DNA from 2 places in the Streptomyces sp. WY228 genome. Region 2 is predicted to be linked to the other one. Evidence: riboswitches for the same ligand, from Rfam matches in the RefSeq annotation. Region 2 holds a riboswitch; the other holds the start of a gene.

Region 1 (4,402 bases), 2.1 Mb from region 2:
GCGCTCCCGTTCGCCCCGGCTCCGGCCTCTCCTCCTGACCCTGCCGCTGACGCTGGCACTGGCCCTGGCGACGACCGGCTGCGGCACCGAGCCGCCGCCCGACACGATGGCGGCGGGCCGGAGTTCCTCGGACGGCCCGGCGCCGGACCGGGCGGAGCTGGAGGCGCGGGCGAGCGCCGCGCAGCTCGTCACGGAGCACGTGTGGGTGACCGAGGCCGCGGGCTACGCCCTGGCGCGCCAGTCGGTCGGGGTGCTCGGCGACGACGGGTTCAGCAGCTCCTACACCGCGCCGGACGGCGGAACGCTCCGGCTGTCGGTGGAGCGCCGCCCGCACGCCGAAGCCGACTGTACGGAGGGCTCCGCGGCCGCAAGCGGTCAGGAGCCCCTGGTGACGTGCGAGCGGGACGGCGAACAGTGGTACCGGGCCACGGAGTCGGGCCATGCGTACGCCTGGGAGCAGGGCGAACTCGTGGTCACGGTGAGCGGGCCGCGCGACAAGCCGGACCGGGCGACGCTGCGTTCGGCGGCGCTGGCCGCCCACCGCGCCGACGACCGGGAACTGGACCGGGTGCTGCCGCCGGCCGGGGAGGCCGCAGGACAGCAGCCGGTCGAACGCGGCGATCTGCCGCCGGTGGGCGACGGCGCGCCGAACAACGATGTGGGAGCGAGTGGCTGATGGATCTGACGATCAGAGTGGCGGAACCCGCCGAGTACGCCGTGCTCGGCGGGATCATCGCCGAGGCGTATCTCGGCGACGATCTGCTGGACGGCCCGCAGGACCCGTATCTGCTCAAGCTGCGGGCGGTGGAACAGCGGGCGGCCGAGGCGGAGGTGTTGGTCGCGCTCGACGCGGACGGGACGGTGCTCGGCGGTGTGACGTATGCCGCTCCCGGCACGCCGTGGCGCGACATCGCCGGTCCGGACGAGGCCGAATTCCGGATGCTGGCCGTGGCCCGCGCGGGGCGCGGACGGGGCGTGGGTGAGGCTCTCGTGCGGGCGTGCATCGAGCGGGCCCGGTCCGCCGACGGGGTCCGGGCGCTGGTGCTGTCGACGCAGCCGGGCATGCTCTCGGCCCATAGGATCTACCGTCGGCTCGGCTTTCTGCGGACCCCTGAACGGGACTGGGAGCCGGTGCCGGGCCTGCGGCTCATGACCTTCCGGCTGTGGCTGGAGGCGACGTCCTGAGGGGCTCATGAAATCGATGCGACACAACATGTGGGGGCCGCAGCATCTGGCGGCCCCCACATGTATGCTCGACCTCGCTGTCGTCGCAGGGGAATCCGGTGCGAATCCGGAACTGTCCCGCAACGGTGTGATCAGTGTGTATTTGCACACCTGAAGTCCGATGACCTGCCGACAGCGCGTCCGGATCGACCGAACCGGACGCCAGACGTCCGGGCCTCGCGGATAGGCCGGTGGACGCCGTCAGTTGTGCTGCCCCGCCCCGGGCTTCGCGCTGCCCGGCTTCCCCGCCTGCCGCAGGCCCCCTGCCGAGCGAGGGAAAGCCCAGTGACCATCGCGCCCGCCGATCCGGTTTCAGCCACCGAATCCGCCGAGTCCACCACGGCCGGGAACGCCCCGAACGACGGACCCGGGACCGCTTTGCTGCGGACCCTGACCGACCTCACCGTCGATCTGCCCGACACCGACCCCGGCCGGGTCGCCGCCGCCGCGCTGCGCGGGCGCAACGCCCGTTCCGACGAGGCCGAGTTGCGCTCGCTGGCCACCGAGGCCGCCGCGGGGCTGATCTCCGAGGACCCGGCGTACTCCCGGCTGGCCGCCCGGCTGCTGACCCGCACGATCGCGGACGAGGCCGCGGGACAGGGCGCGACGTCCTTCTCCGCCTCGGTCGCCGTCGGGCACCGCGAGGGCCTGATCGCCGACCGCACCGCCGCTTTCGTGGCGCTGCACGCGGCCGCGCTCGACCAGCTCGTCGAGCAGGCCCTGGCGGACGGCGCCGACGACCGCTTCGGCTACTTCGGCCTGCGGACGCTGCACAGCCGTTACCTCCTGCGCCACCCGATCACCCGCCAGGTCATCGAGACCCCGCAGCACTTCATGCTGCGCGTGGCCGCGGGCCTCGCCGAGGACGAGTCGGTGCGGGCGCTGGACGAGGTCGCCGCGCTCTACGGGCTGATGAGCAAGCTGGACTACCTCCCCTCCTCCCCCACCCTCTTCAACTCCGGCACCCGGCACCCGCAGATGTCCTCCTGCTATCTGCTGGACTCGCCGAAGGACGAGCTGGACTCGATCTACGATCGCTACCACCAGGTGGCGCGGCTCTCCAAGCACGCGGGCGGCATCGGTCTGTCGTACTCCCGCATCCGTGCCCGGGGTTCGCTGATCCGGGGCACCAACGGGCACTCCAACGGCATCGTGCCGTTCCTCAAGACGCTGGACGCCTCCGTCGCGGCGGTGAACCAGGGTGGCCGGCGCAAGGGCGCGGCGGCGGTCTACCTGGAGACCTGGCACGCGGACATCGAGGAGTTCCTGGAGCTCCGCGACAACACCGGCGAGGACCAGCGGCGTACGCACAACCTGAACCTGGCGCACTGGATCCCGGACGAGTTCATGCGCCGGGTCGACGCGGACACCGAGTGGTCGCTGTTCTCCCCTGCGGACGTGCCCGAGCTGGTCGACCTGTGGGGCGACGCGTTCGACGCGGCCTACCGCGCGGCCGAGGCCAAGGGTCTGGCCCGCAGGACGATTCCGGCGCGTGAGCTGTACGGCCGGATGATGCGGACCCTCGCGCAGACCGGTCAGGGCTGGATGACGTTCAAGGACGCCTCCAACCGGACCGCGAACCAGACCGCCGAGCCGGGCCGGGTCGTGCACTCCTCGAACCTGTGCACGGAGATCCTGGAGGTCACCGACGACGGCGAGACGGCCGTCTGCAACCTGGGCTCGGTCAACCTCGGCGCGTTCGTCGCGAACGGCTCGATCGACTGGGAGCGCCTGGACGCCACCGTGCGTACGGCGGTGACCTTCCTGGACCGGGTCGTCGACATCAACTTCTACCCGACCGAGCAGGCCGGGAACTCCAACTCCCGCTGGCGGCCGGTCGGCCTGGGTGCGATGGGCCTCCAGGACGTCTTCTTCCAGCTGCGCCTGCCGTTCGACTCGCCCGAGGCCCGCGCGCTCTCCACGAAGATCTCCGAGCGCATCATGCTGGCCGCGTACGAGGCCTCCTGCGACCTCGCCGAGCGCCCCCAAGAGCCTCCGACAGGCTCCGGTTCAGGGGGGACCCCCCGGGGCCCGCTGCCGGCCTGGTCCGAGACGCGTGCCGCGCGCGGTGTGCTGCACCCGGACCACTACGACACCGAGCTGAACTGGCCGGAGCGCTGGGACGCCCTGCGCGCCCGGGTCGCGAAGACCGGTATGCGCAACTCGCTGCTGCTCGCCATCGCGCCGACCGCGACGATCGCCTCGATCGCCGGGGTGTACGAGTGCATCGAGCCGCAGGTCTCCAACCTGTTCAAGCGCGAGACGCTCAGCGGTGAGTTCCTCCAGGTCAACGCCTACCTGGTGGACGAGCTGAAGAAGCTCGGCGTGTGGGACGCCCGCACCCGTGAGGCGCTGCGCGAGGCCAGCGGCTCCGTGCAGGGCTTCGCGTGGATCCCCGAGGACGTGCGGGCGCTGTACCGCACGGCGTGGGAGATCCCGCAGCGCGGTCTGATCGACATGGCGGCGGCCCGTACGCCGTTCCTCGACCAGAGCCAGTCGCTCAACCTGTTCCTGGAGACGCCGACGATCGGCAAGCTCTCCTCGATGTACGCGTACGCCTGGAAGCAGGGGCTGAAGACGACGTACTACCTGCGTTCGCGCCCGGCGACCCGGATCGCCCGTGCCGCGTCCGGCCAGGCGGCGGCCGCCGCCCCCATTCCCGTACAGCAGGCTTCGGCTCCCGACGCGGACGCCATCGCCTGCTCTCTCGAAAACCCCGAGTCCTGCGAGGCCTGCCAGTAATGAGCACCACCAACGAAGAGAAGAACCTGCTCGACCCGGGATTCGAGCTGACCCTGCGTCCCATGCGCTACCCGGACTTCTACGAGCGCTACCGGGACGCGATCAAGAACACCTGGACCGTCGAGGAGGTCGACCTCCACTCGGACGTCGCCGACCTCGCGAAGCTGTCGCCGGGTGAGCAGCACATGATCGGCCGGCTGGTGGCGTTCTTCGCGACCGGTGACTCGATCGTCTCGAACAACCTCGTGCTGACGCTGTACAAGCACATCAACTCTCCCGAGGCGCGGCTGTATCTGTCGCGGCAGCTCTTCGAGGAGGCCGTGCACGTCCAGTTCTATCTGACGCTGCTGGACACCTATCTGCCCGACCCGGACGACCGGGCGGCGGCGTTCGACGCGGTCGAGGAGATCCCCTCGATCCGGGAGAAGGCCCAGTT
Region 2 (4,402 bases):
GCGCGGCCTGCTGCGGCAGATCCTTCCGTACGAGGGCGATCCCGCCGCACCGGACCGGACCGGCGCCGAACCGTCCGCACGACCGCGCACCCCCGGAGGCGCCGCGTGATCGAGCTGCTGCTCCCCGCCGACGTCTCCTGTGCGGCGACCCGCGCGGAGAGCGTCCCGGACGGAACCCTCTTCCCGGAGGAGGAGGCGCTGATCGCCAAGAGCGTGGCCAAACGCCGGAACGACTTCGCGACGGCCCGTGCCTGCGCCCGGCGCGCCATGGCCGGACTCGGCCTGCCGCCGGTGGCCGTGCTCCACGGACACCGGGGACGACCGCTGTGGCCCGAGGGAATCGTCGGCAGCCTCACCCACTGCGACGGGTACCGGGCGGCCGCGCTGGCCCGTGTGAAGGACGTGCTGTCGCTGGGCATCGACGCGGAACCGCACGCCCCGCTCCCCAGCGGCGTACGGGAGTTGGTGACGCTGCCCGCCGAACGCGAACGGATCGGTCCGCCCGTGGCGGAGGTCCCGGACGAAGACGACACGGGCGAAATCCACTGGGACCGGGTCCTGTTCAGCGCCAAGGAGAGCGTCTTCAAGACCTGGTATCCGGTCACCGGACTCGAACTCGACTTCACCGAGGCCGACCTGACGTTCCATCGGACCGATCGTCCGGGCGGCGACGACGGCGCCCGGGGCGGTGTGGCCGCCGAGGGCTCCTTCGCCGCACGGCTGCTGCTCACCGATCCGGCGCTGCCGACGACGCTGCACGGGCTCTGGCGGATCGAGGGCGGCATCGTCGCCACGGCCGTGCTGGTCAGGCCCGACTGGCGGGACAGCGACGCGGTGTGACGTTGGGTCAGCCGGTGGTGCGACGCGGCGTGACGCTCAGTCGGCCGGGGGAGCGGTCAGGGGGCGGCCCAGGCCCACGTTCCACCGCCCCGACCGGCCACTGAGCCCGGTCAGCGTCAGCGGGGCGACGTCCAGCCGCCAGAACGCCTCCGTCGGCAGCCGCAGTCCATGAACGACCGCCGCCCGGACGACCGCGGCCTCGGCCACCGCCAGGAAGCTCGTGCCGGGCGCGTCCGGTCCGCCGAGGGAGTCCAGCCACCGCCCGGTCCTCCCGACCAGCTCGTGCAGCGACTCGCCGCCGTGCGGCGCCGCCGCGGGGTCGCCGAGCCAGGCGGCCACCTGCGCGGGCTCGGCGGCGGCCACGTCGTCGAGACGGCGGCCGGCCCAGCGCGCCAGATCCCAGCCGGCCAGGGCCGGTTCGGTGCGCGTCCGTGCCGCCAGGCCGAGCGCGGCGGTGGTCTCGCGGCACCGCTCCGAGGGGCCGGTCAGTGCGAGCCCGGCGTCCGGCACCGCGCCGGCCGCGGCCCGCGCGCGCTCCCGGCCGGACCGGTCCAGAGGGGCGTCGCCGTCGAAGCGGGCCTCCCGCAGTGCCGCGTTCATCGCCGGTGAGATCAACATCACCCGTACTGTCATGTTCCTGCCCTCACTCCTTCACCATGGGCCCCAAAGCCCTGTGACCCCAAGGGATCCGTGCTCCGCGGCTCCGCAGATTGGACCATGGCGGTACCTGCGTACAGGCGGTATGGTCACGTCGACCATGACGAGGGTGTGACGGAAGTCCGGTGAGAATCCGGCACGGTCGCGCCACTGTGAACCCGCATCCGTGCGGGGAAGTCAGACCCAGCACCTTCGTCCGAGGCACCACGACTGGGACGCGTGTTCCCACAGGAGGTACTGCGATGGCACAGTCCGCCGTTCCCGCAACCGGAACATCAGCGATCACTCCGATCTCGGCGAAGGCCATTGCCCCGTGGGCAATCTTCTTCGGCATCCTCATGCTCGTCCTGCTGTACTTCGTCGGCGCCGAACAGGGCGCCACCGCACTCATCTCGGGCGAAGGCGTCCATGAGTGGGTCCACGACGGCCGCCACCTGCTCGGCTTCCCCTGCCACTGAGGCGCTTGAGGCGCTTGAGGCGCTTGAGGCGCCTGAGGCACCGGCAGTACCTGCGGCACCTGGAACAGCCAGGGCATCAGCGGACACGGGAAGCAAGAGAAACAGGAAACCATCGTGAACTCCATATCTGTCAGAGCTCTGCTCGTGCGCGGCATGCTCGCGGGCCTGATCGCGGGCGCGCTCGCGCTCGCCGTCGCCTACTTCCTCGGTGAGTCCCAGGTGGACGCGGCCATCGCCCTCGAAGAGGCTCACAGCCACGACCACGGCGGCGGCGAGGAACTGGTCAGCCGCACCATGCAGGCGACCGGTGGACTCGCCACCGGCGTCCTGGTCTTCGGCGTCGCGGTGGGCGGGATCGCCGCCCTCGTGTTCTGTTACGCGCTGGGCCGCATCGGCGACTTCGGTCCCCGGGCCACGGCCGCGCTGATCGCGGGCGCCGCCCTGCTCACGGTCTACGTCGTGCCGTTCCTGAAGTACCCGGCGAACCCGCCTGCCGTCGGCAACCCCGACACCATCGGCAAGCGCACCACCCTGTTCTTCCTGATGGTCGCCCTCAGCGTGCTGCTGGCCGTCGCCGCCGTCATCATCGGCAAACGGCTCGCTCCCCGCCTGGGCAACTGGAACGCCACCGTCGTGGCCGTCGCCGGCTTCGTCCTGCTGATCGGCCTCTCCTACGCCTTCCTGCCCTCCTTCGACGAGGTGGGCAAGGACTTCCCGGCGACTCTGCTGTGGGAGTTCCGGCTCTCGACGCTCGCGGTCCAGGCGACGCTGTGGACCGTCTTCGGCGTGGTCTTCGGCTACCTCACCGAACGTCTTCTGACGCCCGTGGCCCGTGCGGCGACGCCTCGCACCGCGGGTGCGGTGAGCTGAGCGACCCGCATGCGTACGACGGAACCCGCCGGGCCTACCCGGCGGGTTCCGTCGTGTGCGGACAGGGCGACATGGGGATAGGGGGTAGCGGGGGTAGCGATGTCTATTAGCGTTGCTACGTTCGCGGGGTAGCGTCGTTAACGTGATGGTGTTAGCGTTGATCTCGTCGGGTTTCACGGGACCGCCGCGACCCCAGTCGCCAGGAGCACTGCCATGACCGAACAGTCCACGAGCGAACAGTCCACGAGCGAACAGTCCACGAGCGAACAGTCCACGAGCGAACAGTCCACGAGCGAACAGTCCACATCCGCATCGACGTCCGCATCGACGTCCGCTTCGACGCCGGCACCCGCATCCGCGTCCTCCGCGCAGGCCGCACGCACCGATGACGCCCCGCGTCGGGTGGCCGTGGTCACCGGGGGTTCCCGGGGCATCGGACGCGAGAGCGCCGAACGGCTCGCCGCCGACGGCTTCGCGGTCGTCGTCAACTACGCGGGCAACCGGACCGAGGCGGAGGCCGCCGTCGCCGCCATCACCGCCGCGGGCGGTGAGGCCTTCGCCCAGCAGGCGGACGTGGCCGACGAGGCCGCTGTCGCGGCGCTCTTCGACGCGGCTGAGGAGACGTTCGGCGGCGTCGATGTGGTGGTGCACGCGGCGGGGGTCATGGCGCTCGCGCCGCTGGCCGAGCTCGAACTCGACACGCTCGACCGGATGCACCGCACCAACATCCGGGGCACGTTCGTCGTCGACCAGCAGGCCGCGCGGCGGTTGCGTGAGGGCGGGGCCATCATCAACTTCTCCAGCTCGGTGCTGTCGCTGGCGCTGCCCGGCTACACCGCCTACGCCGCGACCAAGGGCGCCGTCGAGGCCATGACGCTGATCCTCGCCCGCGAGCTGCGCGGCCGCGACGTCACCGTCAACGCCGTCGCGCCGGGGCCGACCGCCACCGCCCTGTTCCTGGACGGCAAGGACGAGGAGACCGTCGCGCGGATGGCCGCCCAGCCGCCGCTGGAGCGGCTGGGTACCCCGCAGGACATAGCCGAGGTGGTCTCCTTCCTCGCCGGCCCGGCCCGCTGGGTCAACGGCCAGGTGCTGCGGGCCAACGGCGGCATCGTCTGACCGCCGCCGTGCCGCTTGATAGCGTCCGTCCGGTGAGTACAAGCACCCGCACGCGCATCCTGGAAGTGGCCGCCACTCTGGTCAGGGAATCGCCCGACGGCGATATCTCCACGCGCGCCGTGTGCGAGGCGGCGAAGGTGGGCGCTCCGGCCCTCTACCGCCACTTCGGCGACAAGGAAGGCCTGCTGTCGGCCGTCGTCGACCACGGCTTCGAGAAGTACCTGGCGACGAAGAGGGAGCGGGGCGAGACGACGGATCCCGTGGAGGATCTGCGCCGGGGGTGGGACAGCCACGTCGCCTTCGCCCTCGACAACCGCAACCTCTACCGGCTGATGAACTCGCCGGCGATGCGCACGCCGCCCGCCGCGGCGCTGGAGTCCCACCGGATCCTGACCGGGGACCTCGAACGGGCCGCCGCCCGGGGCCGGATACGTGTCGCGCCCGAGCTCGCCGCCCAG

The links. Region 2 has a riboswitch for cobalamin ahead of KV381_RS34115 (CbtB-domain containing protein). Riboswitches for the same ligand answer to the same signal wherever they lie in the genome.
Region 1: linked by a shared signal. The riboswitch ahead of KV381_RS25415 (ribonucleoside-diphosphate reductase subunit alpha) and the one ahead of KV381_RS34115 (CbtB-domain containing protein) in region 2 are both predicted to bind cobalamin.

The regions. Positions count from the first base shown of each region.
Region 1 is NZ_CP079114.1:5,770,635-5,775,036, reverse strand. It holds gene KV381_RS25425 (hypothetical protein) at 1-676, shown strand, start outside; gene KV381_RS25420 (GNAT family N-acetyltransferase) at 676-1,185, shown strand; cobalamin riboswitch at 1,233-1,373, shown strand; gene KV381_RS25415 (ribonucleoside-diphosphate reductase subunit alpha) at 1,510-3,966, shown strand; gene KV381_RS25410 (ribonucleotide-diphosphate reductase subunit beta) at 3,966-4,402, shown strand, end outside.
Region 2 is NZ_CP079114.1:7,828,042-7,832,443, forward strand. It holds gene KV381_RS34100 (metallophosphoesterase) at 1-109, shown strand, start outside; gene KV381_RS34105 (4'-phosphopantetheinyl transferase) at 106-840, shown strand; gene KV381_RS34110 (histidine phosphatase family protein) at 877-1,473, opposite strand; adenosylcobalamin (AdoCbl) riboswitch at 1,587-1,736, shown strand; gene KV381_RS34115 (CbtB-domain containing protein) at 1,740-1,955, shown strand; gene KV381_RS34120 (CbtA family protein) at 2,070-2,825, shown strand; gene KV381_RS34125 (SDR family oxidoreductase) at 3,039-3,944, shown strand; gene KV381_RS34130 (TetR/AcrR family transcriptional regulator) at 3,977-4,402, shown strand, end outside.